Regions from separate parts of the Methylobacterium aquaticum genome, predicted to be linked through region 2. Evidence: riboswitches for the same ligand, from Rfam matches in the RefSeq annotation. Region 2 holds a riboswitch; the other holds the start of a gene.
The links. Region 2 has a riboswitch for thiamine pyrophosphate ahead of thiO (glycine oxidase ThiO). Riboswitches for the same ligand answer to the same signal wherever they lie in the genome.
Positions count from the first base shown of each region.

Region 1: it holds a riboswitch for thiamine pyrophosphate, as region 2 does, so the genes downstream of both, thiC (phosphomethylpyrimidine synthase ThiC) here and thiO (glycine oxidase ThiO) in region 2, are expected to answer to the same signal.

Region 1 covers NZ_CP043627.1:3,354,882-3,361,946, forward strand. Annotated here, with positions in the region: gene F1D61_RS15230 (ATP-binding protein) at 1-42, opposite strand, end outside; gene thiC (phosphomethylpyrimidine synthase ThiC) at 56-1,936, opposite strand; TPP riboswitch at 1,995-2,107, opposite strand; gene F1D61_RS15240 (restriction endonuclease) at 2,259-2,633, shown strand; partial or broken gene F1D61_RS15245 (acyltransferase family protein) at 2,827-3,911, shown strand; gene F1D61_RS15250 (hypothetical protein) at 4,096-4,437, shown strand; gene F1D61_RS34820 (methyl-accepting chemotaxis protein) at 4,434-5,897, shown strand; partial or broken gene F1D61_RS15260 (glutamine amidotransferase-related protein) at 6,143-6,989, opposite strand.
Region 2 covers NZ_CP043627.1:26,684-33,748, reverse strand. Annotated here, with positions in the region: gene F1D61_RS00190 (thiamine phosphate synthase) at 1-434, opposite strand, end outside; gene F1D61_RS00185 (thiazole synthase) at 431-1,210, opposite strand; partial or broken gene F1D61_RS00180 (GIY-YIG nuclease family protein) at 1,473-1,751, opposite strand; gene thiS (sulfur carrier protein ThiS) at 1,991-2,203, opposite strand; gene thiO (glycine oxidase ThiO) at 2,200-3,408, opposite strand; TPP riboswitch at 3,476-3,610, opposite strand; gene F1D61_RS00165 (adenylate/guanylate cyclase domain-containing protein) at 3,652-4,899, opposite strand; gene F1D61_RS00160 (DUF2798 domain-containing protein) at 5,130-5,384, shown strand; gene rpoD (RNA polymerase sigma factor RpoD) at 5,444-7,065, opposite strand, start outside.

The DNA of each region.
Region 1 (7,065 bases), 3.3 Mb from region 2:
CGGGGCAGGCCCGGGCGGGGTGGCGGGGGCCTGCATCGGCATCGCGTGGGGGTCCTTACTCGCCGGGTTCGACGTAGAGCCTCCCGCCCTCGCCCAAGAATTCCGCCGATTTTTGGGCCATGCCGGCGATCCGCTCCGCTTCGCTCAGGGGTGTGGCTTCCGCGACCACCCGGGAGGCTTCCTCCATGGCGAGCACGTCGGCGCGCAGGTCCTGGGTGATCTTCATCGAGCAGAATTTCGGGCCGCACATCGAGCAGAAATGCGCGACCTTGTGGGCGTCCTTCGGCAGGGTCTCGTCGTGGTAGGCGCGCGCGGTATCCGGATCGAGGGAGAGGTTGAACTGGTCCTCCCAGCGGAAGTCGAACCGGGCCCGCGACAGGGCGTCGTCCCGCACTTGCGCGGCCGGGTGCCCCTTGGCGAGGTCGGCGGCATGGGCGGCGATCTTGTAGGTGATGACGCCGGTCTTCACGTCGTCGCGGTTCGGCAGGCCGAGATGCTCCTTCGGGGTGACGTAGCAGAGCATCGCGGTGCCGTACCAGCCGATCATCGCCGCGCCGATGCCGGACGTGATGTGGTCGTAGCCCGGCGCCACGTCGGTGGTGAGCGGGCCCAACGTGTAGAACGGCGCCTCGCCGCACTCCCTGAGCTGCTTGTCCATGTTGACCTTGATCTTGTGCATCGGCACGTGGCCGGGGCCCTCGATCATCACCTGGCAGCCCTTGGCGTGGGCGATCTTGGTGAGTGCGCCCAGGGTCTCCAGCTCGGCGAACTGCGCCGCGTCGTTGGCATCCGCGATCGAGCCCGGGCGCAGGCCGTCGCCGAGCGAGAACGAGACGTCGTACGCGCGGCAGATGTCGCAGATCTCCTCGAAGCGCTCGTAGAGGAACGATTCCCGGTGCCCGGCGAGGCACCAGCGCGCCATGATCGAGCCGCCGCGCGAGACGATGCCGGTGACCCGCCGTGCGGTGAGCGGCACGTGGGCGAGGCGCACGCCGGCATGGATGGTGAAGTAATCCACCCCCTGCTCGGCCTGCTCGATCAGCGTGTCCTTGAACACCGCCCAGTCGAGCTTGAGCGGATCGCCGCCGACCTTCTCCAGCGCCTGGTAGATCGGCACCGTGCCGATCGGGACCGGCGCGTTGCGCAGGATCCAGCCGCGGATGTTGTGGATGTTGCGGCCCGTCGAGAGGTCCATGACGGTGTCGGCGCCCCAGCGGATCGCCCAGACCATCTTCTCGACCTCGTCGGCGGCCGAGGAGGTGACGGCCGAGTTGCCGATATTGGCGTTGATCTTGACGAGGAAGTTGCGGCCGATCGCCATCGGCTCCAACTCGGTGTGATTGATGTTGGCCGGGATGATCGCCCGCCCGCGCGCCACCTCCTCGCGCACGAAGTCGGGGGTGATGAAGGGCGGGATCGCCGCGCCGAAGCTCTCGCCGTCGGCGAGCTTGCCCTCGGCGCCGGCCAGCATCGCCTCGCGGCACAGGTTCTCGCGGTGGGCGACGTAGATCATCTCCTCGGTGACGATCCCGGCCCGCGCGAACTCGTACTGGGTCACGGGTTGGCCGGCCTCGCCCCGGCGCACGGTGCGGGCGGCCGGGCACGGCGCCACCAGTCTGTCCTCGGGCACGAAGCCGTTATCCTCCGGCCTCACCGCCCGGGGCGCGACCGCCGCATAGCCGCGGGTCTCGATCCAGGGGGCGCGGATCTCCGGCAGGCCGGCTCGCAGGTCGATGCGGGCGCCCGTCTCGGTATAGGGGCCGGAGGGATCGTAGACCCGCACGGGCGCCTCGCCCGGATCGGTCAGGACGATCTCCCGATAGGGAATCCGCAAGTCGGAGCGGTCCCTCGGCGACGCATAGGCCTTCGCCGAGCCGGTGATCGGCCCGGTGGTGACGCTGTGCGGAAGGTCTTTGGCGAGGATCGGTGCGTTCATGGATCTCTCCCGGGGAGACGATCCGGCCTCGGGGCGCGAGGACGCACGGGTCACGTCGATCATGGCAGGTTCCCGTCCCTCCGCCGGTACGAACCGGATCAGGTTCAAGGGTCAGGACGCACGATCGTCCAATCTCAGCCCCTGTCGGCGGGGGCTCCCCTCGGTAACGGCGCCACTGTCCGGCGACGGGTCGGGTTTGTCAATCGCGGGTCGCGGAACGCTGCGGCATCCAGGCCGTCGCGCCGATGGTCGCGCCGCCTTGTCCCCCGCCCGCCCGGCGCCCCAGATACCGTGAGATGTCCCCGTCTTTCAGGAGCCTGCCTTGGGACGCCGTGATCGGCTCTGGCGCGACGACGACCCCTCCACCCATGCCTACACGACCCCGAAGGTCGTGATCTGCCCGCTCTGCGAGCGGCCGATCCCGCCCGGTGCCCGCCAGAGCCGGCACCATCTGACGCCGAAGCTGAAGGGCGGTACCCATGGCGAGACGGTGCAGCTGCACCAGATCTGCCACTCGGCGATCCATGCCCGCCACAGCGAGGCCGAGCTGGCGCGCCGGCTCAGCGACGTCGAGAGCCTGCGGGCCGAGCCGGAGATCGCCCGCTTCCTCGCCTGGGTCCGCGGCAAGCCGGACGATTTCCACACCGCGACGCGGATGACCCGGACGCGGCGGGAGACCAGGCGGAGCTTTCGATAGGGCGGCCGTAGTCGTCGGCGGGATGGTGAATCCATCCTGGCCGATTTCCGCACGATTCGACCGGCCGCCCCGGCTCCGATCTTTACGTCTGCCTGCGAGGCTCGGGGCATCCTCGTGGAGACGCCCGATGTCCGCCCGCCCCAACACCGAACCCGCCCTCTCGGTCCGGCCGGACGATCCAGTCAGCCCGCCGCTGCGCCCGCGCGCCGCGCCGGAGGCGGGGCGCCTCGCCTGGGTCGACGTCGCCAAGGGCATCTGCATCATCCTGGTGGTGATGATGCACTCCACCCTCGGAGTCGGCGAGGCGATGGGGGGCGAGGGCTTCATGCACCACGTCGTCGAGTTCGCCAAACCGTTCCGGATCCCCGACTTCTTCCTCCTGTCGGGCCTGTTCGTTGGCCGCGTCGTCGATCGCGACTGGCGGCTCTTCTCCGACCGGCGCATCGTCCACTTCGCCTATTTCTACCTGCTGTGGATGGTACTCCAGTCGGCGGTGAAGTACGGCCAGATCACCGAGGGGGCGGGCCCGGGGGCGTTCCTCGCCCATCTCGCCCACGGCCTGATCGAGCCGTACTCGACCCTCTGGTTCATCTACCTGCTGGCGGTGTTCTCCATCGCCGTGAAGCTGCTGCGCCGGGTGCCCGGCCCGGTGCTGCTGATCGGCGCCGCCCTGCTGCAACTGGCGCCTATCCATACCGGCTCGACCCTGATCGACGAGTTCTGCGATCGCTTCGTCTACTTCGTCGCCGGCTACCTGTTCGCGGCCCGGATCTTCGCCCTCGCCGACAGGGTGCGGGCGCGGAGCGGCCTCGCGCTCCTCGGGCTCGCCGCCTGGGCCCTGGTCGAGGGCGTCCTCGTCGTCACGCCGTCCGGCTTCCCCTCCCACCCGAACCTCGCGAGCCTGCCCGGCGTGAGCCTGGTGCTGGGGCGGCCGGCGCGCTCGCCATCGTGTGCGCGGCGGCGTTGCTGACCCGGGCCGGCGGTCCGGTCACGGCGATGCTCCGGGCCTGCGGCGAGCGCTCGATCGTGATCTACCTCGCCTTCTTCCTGCCGATGGCGGCCCTGCGCATTGTGCTGGTGAAGAGCGGGGTCATCACGGATGTCGGCCTCGTATCGCTCCTCGTGACCCTGGCCGCGGTGGCCGTGCCCCTCGGGATCGAGCGGCTGGTCCGCCATACCCCGGCCCGGTTCCTGTTCCGCCGGCCCGCCGCCTGCCACCTCGTCGGCGAGGAGCGCCCCGCCGCGACCCCGCCGCTGGCCTCCGCCCGCACGGTCTGACCCCGGCGGCTCCCGGTCGGGCTCGACGACGGCGCTCCCGCGAGGGGGCGCCGTTTCGCTGTCTTGGCCTCGTTTGACTTACGGTTATCCGGGTGGGCGGCGGATCAATCATCCCCAGTCTTTACCGATCATCAGCGATTCCACGACAAATTCCGCCAAGGTCAGGGAACCGGGGCGGACCCAGATGGAAGCGCGTTTTCGCCTCCGGGACAGTACCGGCCTGGTGCTTCTGCTGCTGGCGCCACTGCTCGTCGTCGCCGTCCCGCGCTCCGAGGCGGTGGCGGTACTCGGCCGGCCCGGCGGCGGCATTGCCGAGGCGGCCGCGATCGTGACGGCGGCGGGCGGCACGCTGGTGCGGGCCGGCGCGGCCGGCCTGGTCGTGGCCCGGTCGAGCGAGGCGGGCTTCGTCGGGCGCCTCTACGGCGCCGGGGCGTGGCTGGTGCTCGATCCCGTCGTCGCCGGCGGCTGCGGCCCGGGACCCGACCGATACGACGATTCCTCTCCGTCACCGAGCCCTGCCCGATGATGACCGACGCCGACGACTTCCGCCGCTCCTACGCCCGCATCCTGGTCGGCCTGCTCTGGGCCCACGTTCCGGTGGCGGCGGCGCTGCCGCTCATCGCCGGCGACGGCGGCGCCCTCGCACCCGGGGCGGCCGCGACCCTGCTCGCGACGCTCGCCACCCTGTCGTGGTGGCGCGACGCGACCGGGCTGCGGACCCGGATCGCCACCGCTCTGGCGCTCGTCGGCATGGCGGCGGTGATGCTCTATGCCAGCGCCGGCCATCCCTGGCAGGTCGACCTGCACATGTACTTCTTCGCCTGCCTGGCGGTGCTCGCCGGCTGGTGCGACTGGCGGGTGATCCTGGCGGCCACCGCCGCCACGGCCCTGCATCATCTCGTCCTGAACCTGGTCCTGCCCGGCGCCGTCTTCCCGACGGGGGCGAGCCTGCAACGGGTGCTGCTCCATGCCGGGATCCTGGCGATCGAGGCGGCGATGCTGGCCTGGATCTGCCGCACCGTCGCCCGGACGCTGGCGGGGCTGGCGCAGTCCGGGCGCGAGATGAAGGCCCAGATGGCGCGCCTGCGCGACCTGGAACAGGAGGGCGAGACCGCCCGGGTGGCAGCCGAGCACGAGAGGCGCGAGAGCGTGATGCGGATGGCGGCGGCGTTCGAGGCGGCGGTGGGCGGCATCGTCGGCGAGGTCGCGGCGGCGGCCGGCGAGCTGCAGGCGACGGCCCACGCGATGTCCCAGAAGGCGGGCACCGCCGCCGCCCGCTCGGCCGAGGCCGAGGCCGCCGCGGGTCAGGCGGCGGGCGATGTCGGGACCGTGGCGGCCGCGACCGAGGAACTCGGCGCCTCGGTGCGCGAGGTCGGCCAGCAGGTCGGGGAATCCGCCGGCCTCGCCCGTGCCGCCGTGAGCGAGGCCGACCGCACCGCCGCCCTCGTCGGCGAATTGAGCGAGGCCGCCTCCCGGATCGGCGACGTGGTGAGCCTGATCTCGGGCGTCGCCGACCAGACCAACCTGCTGGCGCTGAACGCCACCATCGAGGCGGCCCGCGCGGGTGCGGCGGGACGGGGCTTCGCGGTGGTGGCGGCCGAGGTCAAGGAACTGGCAAGCCAGACCGCGAGGGCGACGCAGGACATCAGCGGCCAGATCGGCCGCATCCAGGGCGCCACCGGCGACGCCGTGCGGGCGATCGAGGCGATCGGCACGCGCATCCGCGGGATGGACGGGGTGGCCTCCGCCGTGGCGGCGGCGGTCGAGGAGCAGGGCGCGGCGACCCAGGAGATCATCCGCGCCATGGACCGGGCCGCCGCCGGCACCGGCTCGCTCACCGCCACCATCGGCGCCGTGGCGCAGGCCGCCGGCGAGACCGGCTCCGCCGCCGGCCGGGTGCTCGCCTCCGCCGACGCCCTGACGCATCAGGCCGAGCATCTCGGAACCGAGGTCGCGCGCTTCCTGCAAGGCGTGCGGGCGGCGTGAGCGCCGCTGGAACTGTTTGAGCAGGCCCCCTGTCGAAAAAATCAATAGATCTGCAAATCCCACCCACTCACCTCATCCTGAGGTGCGAACGAAGTGAGCCTCGAAGGAGGGCTCCAGAAATCGCCGAGACTTCTGGAGCCCTCCTTCGAGGTCAGTCGATCCGTGATCGACTGACACCTCAGGATGAGGTAAGTGGGTGGGATACCCAACCCCCTTTTCTTTCCGATAGCTCCTCAGGCAGGCGCTCAAGCGCGGCGACGCCGGGGCCGCACCAGCCGATCGAGGAAATTCCCGATCTCGCGCCGACGGCGCTCCGGCACCAGAACCTCTGCGGTGACGCCGAGGCGCCAGGCGAGGTCGGGACGCCCTTCCGGGTCGTGGTGCAGATCGCGAAAAGCATCGGCGTAAGTCTGGAGAGCGGCCTCGTCCGGGCAGAGGCCCGCCTCCACCACCCCGCTCGCCGAGAGCCGCAGCATCGCCGCGACCTCGTCGAGGTCGAGCTCCGGATGGTACTGCGTCCCCCAGAACACCCCGTCCCCGAGGCGGATCTCGATCGCCTGGACGTCGAGGCGGTCGTTGCCGGCGAGCACCCGGCTGCCGGGCGGCGGCTCGATCACGGCGTCGTCGTGGATCGCCGGGGCGTCCCAGGCCGGGGGCGGCCGTCGAGGAGCGGGTGGCCCGCCCCGGACTCCGTGCGGGAGATCGCGCGGGCGAGCCCGTATTCCGGTCCGCGCGGGTTGCGGGCGGCACGCCCCCCGCGATGGTGGCGGCCACCTGCACGCCCCAGCACGAGCCGAAGACCGGGAGCCCGGCAGCGAGCGCCGCCCGCACCAGGTCGCATTGCCGGGTCACCGCCGGCCCGCCCTCCTCGACATGCAGGGTCGAGCCGGTGAGCACCAGGGCGTCGCAGTCGGCGAGCGCGCGGGGCAGCACCGCGTCGGAATCGGCCGGGGCGACGAGGTGGCAGACGGCATCCGGGGCGAGCGCCCGCAGGATGCCGGCATAGGTCTCGGCGGAGGTCTTGGCGCAGACCGTGAGATGCGTCTCGCGGCCGGCCCGGTCGTTCCCATCCGCCACCAGCAGGTGCAACATGTCGGCCCCTTGTGAGAGCAACCGCAACGCTCCCCGGACTCCCCCGTTCCCGACACGGCTTGCCGCAGCCCTCCGG
Region 2 (7,065 bases):
CCCACCCCGAGCGCGGGCCCGTAGCCCGGTTTGCTGGCGGTCAGGAAGATCGGGCTCAGGGTCACGTAATCCGCCCCCGCCTCCCGGGCGGCCCGCACCTCGGCGAGGGAATGGGCCGAGACGCCGAGCAGGACGCCGCGCCCGAGGCGCGCCCGAGCCGGCACCACGGCGGAAGCCTCGCCGAGCTGGACGCCCGAAGCCCCGACCCGCGCCGCCAGGTCCACGTCGCGCCCGATGGTGAGGGCGCCACCCACCCGCGCCACCTCGCCGGCCAGGGTCTCGGCCAGGGCCGCGCGCTCTTGGGCGGGCAGGTCGCGGTCGCGCAGCCAGATCCAGCGGGCGCCCGCCGCGAGGCAGGCGGCGACGCGGTCGCCCAGGGGCTCCGGGCAGCCATGCCGGTCGGTGACGACCAGCAGGCGGGCGGGCAGGCTCACGAGCCGACGAGGCCGAGTTGCGGGCTCGACGGCTCGGCGCGGGCGCGACGCGGAATGCGGCCGGCGAGATGCGCGAGGCGCCCGGCCTCGACGGCGTGGCGCATGGCGCGGGCCATCCGCACCGGATCGTCGGCCTTGGCGACGGCGGTGTTGAGGAGCACCGCGGCGGCTCCCAGTTCCATCGCGATCACCGCGTCGGAGGCGGTGCCGATGCCGGCATCCACGATCACCGGCACCGGCGAGCGCCGGCAGATCAGTTCGAGGTTCGCCGGATTGGCCACCCCCATGCCCGACCCGATCAGCGAGCCCATCGGCATCACCGCGGCGGCGCCGAGATCGGCGAGCCGGCTGCACACGACGGGATCGTCGTTGCAATAGGGCAGCACCGTGAAGCCGGAATCGACCAGCTGGCGGGTGGCCTCGATCGTCTCGGCGACGTCGGGATACAGCGTCTCGCGGTCGCCGATCACCTCGACCTTGATCCAGTGGGTGCCGAGCGCCTCGCGCGCCAGCTCCGCCGTCATCACGGCGTCGCGGGCGGTCTCGCAGCCGGCGGTATTGGGCAGGAAGCGTGCCCCTTTGAGCCGCGCCACCGTGTCCGAGCCATGGCCGTGGAGCGAGATGCGGCGGATCGAGACCGTCACCACCTCGGCCGCGCTCGCCCGCACCGCCTCGCTCATGATGGCTTGCGTCGGGTAGCCGGCGGTGCCGATGAGGAGGCGCGAGGACAGGGTGGTGCCGGCGATGACGAAGGGATCGTCGGGGGTGTCGGTCATGGGGTTTCTCCGGATTTCATAGATAGTTCGTACGAGCGTTTCGCCGATGTCCCACCCACGACCTCATCCTGAGGTGCGAGTGAAACGAGCCTCGAAGGAGGGCTCCAGGGATCGCAGTGCCTTCTGGAGCCCTCCTTCGAGGCTCGCATGCGCTAGCACCTCAGGATGAGGTTGGAGGGTGGGAATCACCAACAACGTCGAGCGTTGTCGGCAACTCCTGATGACCAATCGCACCTAAATCTGACTTATTCTGCACGCAGTTCCGTCTGGCCAAGTGCTTGAGGCGGTCCCAGTCACTTTGGATCAGCGCTTCCTTCTTGGCGCGGCTCCAGCCTTTGATGCGCCGTTCCATCGCGATCGCGTCCGTGATGCGCTCGAACATTTCAGCATAGACGAGTGTCACGGGCCGGCGCTCGCGCGTGTAGCCGGGATAGGTGCCGGCCTAGTGCTCGCCTAGGCGCTTGTCGAGGGTCTCACCGCGTGCCGAGCCGACGTAGTAACTCTCGTCGACGCATCGCAGGATGTAGACGAAGGCGTTCATGAAGAGATGTCTCCGCCTGCTGATTCCTAGCAACGGATACCTGATCTCCGACCCACCACCTCATCCTGAGGTGCCGCGTAGCGGCCTCGAAGGAGGGCTCCAGAAATCTCCGAGCCAGCTGGAGCCCTCCTTCGAGGTCAGTCGATCTTCGATCGACTGACACCTCAGGATGAGGTCGAGGGTGGGATGAAGAAAGCACCGGTGATGCAGCGCGACCCCATCGCACGATCTCGCAACCGCTACCCTCCCTGCATCGCCCGCACGATCTCGACGCGGTCGCCCTCCTCGAGCGCCGTGCCGGCCCAGTCGCGCTGGCGCACCACCGCGCCGTTCAGCGCGATGGCGAAGCCTTGCGGGCCGCTCAAGTCGAGGTCGGCGGTCTCGGCGCGCCAAAGGGCGTCGAGGGTGGCGGCCTCGCTCTCGCGGGGCTCGCCGTTGACGAGGAGCTTCATGCGGGGACTCCGGAAACACGGGCGAACCGGGACAGGCCAAAGGGCGCGGCCACCGGCAGCGTCTCGCCGCGCAGGATCAGGGTGGAGACGGCTTCGGCGGTGACGGGCGCCAGCAGGTAGCCGTTGCGGTGATGGCCGGCGGCCAGCACGAGGCCGGGCAGGGCCTCGCCGAGGATCGGGGCGTCGTCGTCGGAGGTCGGGCGAAAGCCGCTCCAGACCCCCGACACCCGCATCTCCTCCACCCCCGGCAAGGCGCGCCGGGCGCCCTCCAGCAGGGCGAAGACGCCGCCGGCGGTGAGGTGGGGATCGAAGCCCGTCTCCTCCACGGTGGCGCCGACGATGAGCGAGCCGTCGCCCTTCGGGGCCATGTGGACCTGCTCGGTCCAGACCACGTGCGAGAGGGAGCCGCTGCGCGGCGTCATCTGGAGCGCCATCGACTGGCCCTTCAACGGGCGCACCGGGAGCGCGAGGTCCGGCACCAGGTTCCCCTCCCCGGCCCAGGCGCCGGAGGCCAGCACCACCGTGCCGGCCCGCACCGTGCCCGCCGTGGTCTCGATGCCGGTGACCCGGCCGGCCTCGCGGGTGAGCGCGGTGACGGCGGTCTCCTCGATCAGCCGGCCGCCGGCCGCGCGGAAGGCCAAGCGCAGGGCCGCCATCACCCGGGCCGGATCGACCTGGTGGTCGTCGGGGCAGAACAGGCCCGCGGTGACGGTGGGGCGCAGGCCGGGCTCGCGGGCGCGCACCGCCGGTCCGGACAGCCACTCGACGGCGAGATGATCGCGGCGCTGCAGCTCGTGGCGGAAGCGCAGGCGCTCGACCTCGTCGCGGCCGAGCGCGATCACGAGGGTACCCTCGCGGCGGTAATCGATGGTGAGGCCGGATTCGGCTTCGAGTTCGTCGCGAAACCGGTGCCAGAGGCGCTGGCTCTCGAGGCAGAGCGGCGACAGGGCCTCGCCCCCGGGCTCGTGCTCGGCGGCCGCCGCCAGCATGCCGGTGGCGGCGAGACTCGCGCCGTCGCCGGCTCGTCCGCGCTCGATCACCGCGACGGCGAGACCGGCCCGCGCCAGGCGCCACGCGATCGACAGGCCGATCAGCCCGGCGCCGATCACCGCCGCATCGACCGGACCTTCGGCGCGCTCCGGCAAGCGGTCTCTGTCTGGGATCTCGGACGGTCCGCCTCGCCGTCCGATCGTCTGCGCGTGCACCCTCGTCTCCACGGTGGCCCGAAGAGAGTGGACGGCGCCCGATTGCCGGATGATGCGCGCTCGGATCCTGGCGGACCCTGTCCAATCCCTACGCCGGTATGAGCCGGATCAGGTTCGAAGGATTTCCGCGCCGACCGAAAAGCCGAAGGCTCTTGGTCCAGCGGTGTCTCAGCCCCTTGCCGGGGATCTCCCTGGAACGGCCGGAATGTGGCGAGCCGGCTCGCCTTCGTCAACCGCCTTCGGTCAACCGCCTTTGCCCGGACGATAGATCGCCATCTCCTCGGCGATGCCGTCGAGGGGATGGGTGCCGAGCAGTTCGGGGTCGCCCCACAGGAAGTCGACGAAGGGCTTCGACATCAGGAGCGGCTCGGACAGGACCTTGTTGAGCTTGGCCAGGCGACTGGCGAGGTTCACGTCGCGGCCGATCACCGTGAAATCGAGGCGCGCGCCGGAGCCGACATTGCCGTAGGCCGCCTCGCCGTGATGGAGCGCGATGCCGATCTCGATGCGGGTGGGGAATCGCCCGGCGCGGTTGGCCTCGTCGACCCGGCGGAGCGCGGCCTGCGCCGCCGAGAGCGCGCCCTGCGCCGCGCCGCCGAGATCGTCGCCGCTCTCGCGAAAGATCGCGAGCAGGCCGTCGCCCATGTATTTCAGCACCTCGCCGCCCTCGCTCTCGATCGGCGGCACCAGGCAGTCGAAATAGGTGTTCAGCAATTCCACCGAGGCCTCCGGGGTGAGCGCGTCGGTGAGGTGGGTGTAGCCGCGCATGTCGGCGAACAGGATCGCCGAGCGGATCCGCTCGACCTGGCCGCGGCGGATGAAGCCGGCCAGGATCGCCTGGTGCGGCCCGTCGCCGACATAGACCCTGAGCACGTGGTCGAGACGGGCGTTGAGGCCGCGCATCTCCATCACCGCCGACAGGGTCGGGATGATGAAGCGCAGGATGGCGAGGTCGTCGTCGCCGAACCCGCGCGGATCCCGGGTCGCGAAGGTGACGCCGTTCTTGGTGCCGTTGGTGAAGAACAGCGGTACGGTGATGTAATGGGTGTACCCCGCCGCCTTCAATTCCGGAATGATGCTGTAGCGATCGTCCGGGGTCTCGCGCAGGTCGAGGATCAGCCACTCGCCGGTGCCGTAGACATGGGCGAAGGGGCTGCGGGCCAGCGCCTGCTCGGTGACCTCGCCATGCGGGAAGAGGCGGAAGCTGACGCCGTCCTCCCGGGTCCAGAACCGGCCGACGCCGGAATAGTCCGAGTGCAGCGCGTCGATGGCGGTGGTGGCCCGGTCGACCGGCACGCCGAGTGCGTTCAGCCGCTCGGCCATGCCGGCCAGCAGATCGCCGGATTCCGGCAGCCGCGCGCCCTCGCTGAGCAGCCAGTCGCGGAGCGCCACGCAATCGCGAAACAGGCCGATCGGGATGTCGCTCGCCTCCGATCCATCCGCCGCGGCCGTGGGCGTCGGAGCGGGGGCGGGGCAAGGCTGGTCGGACATGGCTGATGACATGGGCGCTGCCGGGCGGGTCGGCAAGGCTTGGCCGGGGGCGACTGGCCCGCCGGCTTGGCATTTGACCCTGCGCCTGCTAGGGACGAATCCGTCGCCGGGCCCGTGTCTCGGCCGGCCGTAAGCGTCTCACGTCAAGCAACGCACTCCCCGGGTGGATTTTCGCCGGGCGGTGCGCAATGCCTCGTCCGGGCCGGACCGCCCGTTCCGAAAGACGTGCCATGCTGTCCTTAACCTCATTCCGTCGCCTGCCGGCTTCCGCCGCACCGCTCGTCACCGCGTTCCTCCTGTCGGTGATGATGACCTGCATCGTCTCAGGTCTCGCGACCCTGCTCACCCTCGGGCCGACCCCCGAGGCGCTGTGGCACTGGCCGCGGGCCTGGGGCTTCTCCTGGCTCGTCGCCTTCCCGACCCTGCTGCTCGTCCTGCCGCTGGTGCGCCGCGCCGTGGCGCGGATCGTGGCGCCGATGCCGTAACGAAGAAGGCCCGGGGGCGGTCGCCTCCCGGGCCTTCTCGTCCGATCGAATGTCGAAGCTCAGTTGTCGAGGAAGCTCCGCAGCTTCCTGGACCGGCTCGGGTGCTTGAGCTTGCGCAGGGCCTTGGCTTCGATCTGGCGGATGCGCTCGCGGGTCACCGAGAACTGTTGCCCGACCTCCTCGAGGGTGTGGTCGGTGTTCATGCCGATGCCGAAGCGCATGCGCAGCACCCGCTCCTCGCGGGGGGTGAGCGAGGCCAGCACCCGGGTGGTGGTCTCGCGCAGGTTCGACTGGATCGCCGCGTCGATCGGCAGGACGACGTTCTTGTCCTCGATGAAGTCGCCGAGGTGGGAATCCTCCTCGTCGCCGATCGGGGTTTCGAGGGAGATCGGCTCCTTGGCGATCTTGAGGACCTTGCGCACTTTCTCCAGCGGCATCGCCAGCTTCTCGGCCAGCTCCTCCGGGGTCGGCTCGCGGCCGATCTCGTGCAGCATCTGGCGCGAGGTCCGGACGATCTTGTTGATCGTCTCGATCATGTGGACCGGGATGCGGATGGTGCGGGCCTGGTCGGCGATCGAGCGGGTGATCGCCTGCCGGATCCACCAGGTCGCGTAGGTCGAGAACTTGTAGCCGCGGCGGTACTCGAACTTGTCCACGGCCTTCATCAGGCCGATATTGCCCTCCTGGATCAGGTCCAGGAATTGCAGGCCGCGGTTGGTGTATTTCTTGGCGATCGAGATCACCAGCCGCAGGTTGGCCTCGATCATCTCCTTCTTGGCCTGGCGGGCTTCGCGCTCGCCCTTCTGGACCATGTGGACGATCTTCCGGTATTCCTGGATCTCCAGGCCGGTCTCGGAAGCGAGCGAGATGATCTGCTCGCGGAGCGTCAGGATGTTGACCGCGCCGCGCTCGGTGAAGTTCTTCCAGCCCTTGCCGCCGAGCTTGGCCACCCGCTCGACCCAGTGCGGATCGAGTTCGTAGCCCTGGTAGTGGCGCAGGAACTCGTCGCGGGCGACGCCGTGGTTCTCGGCGAGGCGCATCAGGCGGCCCTCGTGCGAGATCAGGCGCTTGTTGATGTCGTAGAGCTGCTCGACCAGCGCCTCGATGCGGTTCGAGTTCAGCGACAGCGACTTCACGTCGGCGACGACGGTGTTCTTCAGCTCGGAATAGCGCTGGCCCTGCGACTCCGAGGCCGCGGCCCCTTTCAGCCGGGTCTCTGCCTGCTCGGCCTGGACCTTGCGCAGCTTGCGGTAGTTCTCGGCGATCGCGTCGAAGGTCTCGAGGACGCGCGGCTTCAGCTCGGCTTCCATCGCCGAGAGCGACACGTTGTTCTCGAGGTCGTCCTCGTCGCCCTCGCCGTCCGGCGGGGTCTCGCCCTCGGCCTCCTCGTCGCCCTCGCCTTCGACCTCGCCCTCGGCGGGGCCGGCGCGGCCGTCGGGGCCGGCATAGGTGGCCTCGAGATCGATGATGTCGCGCAGGAGCACCCGGCCGTCGACGAGCTCGTCGCGCCAGATGATGATGGCCTGGAAGGTCAGCGGGCTCTCGCACAGGCCGGCGATCATCGCCTCGCGCCCGGCCTCGATCCGCTTGGCGATCGCGATCTCGCCCTCGCGGGACAGAAGCTCGACCGAGCCCATCTCGCGCAGGTACATCCGGACCGGATCGTCGGTGCGATCCGTCG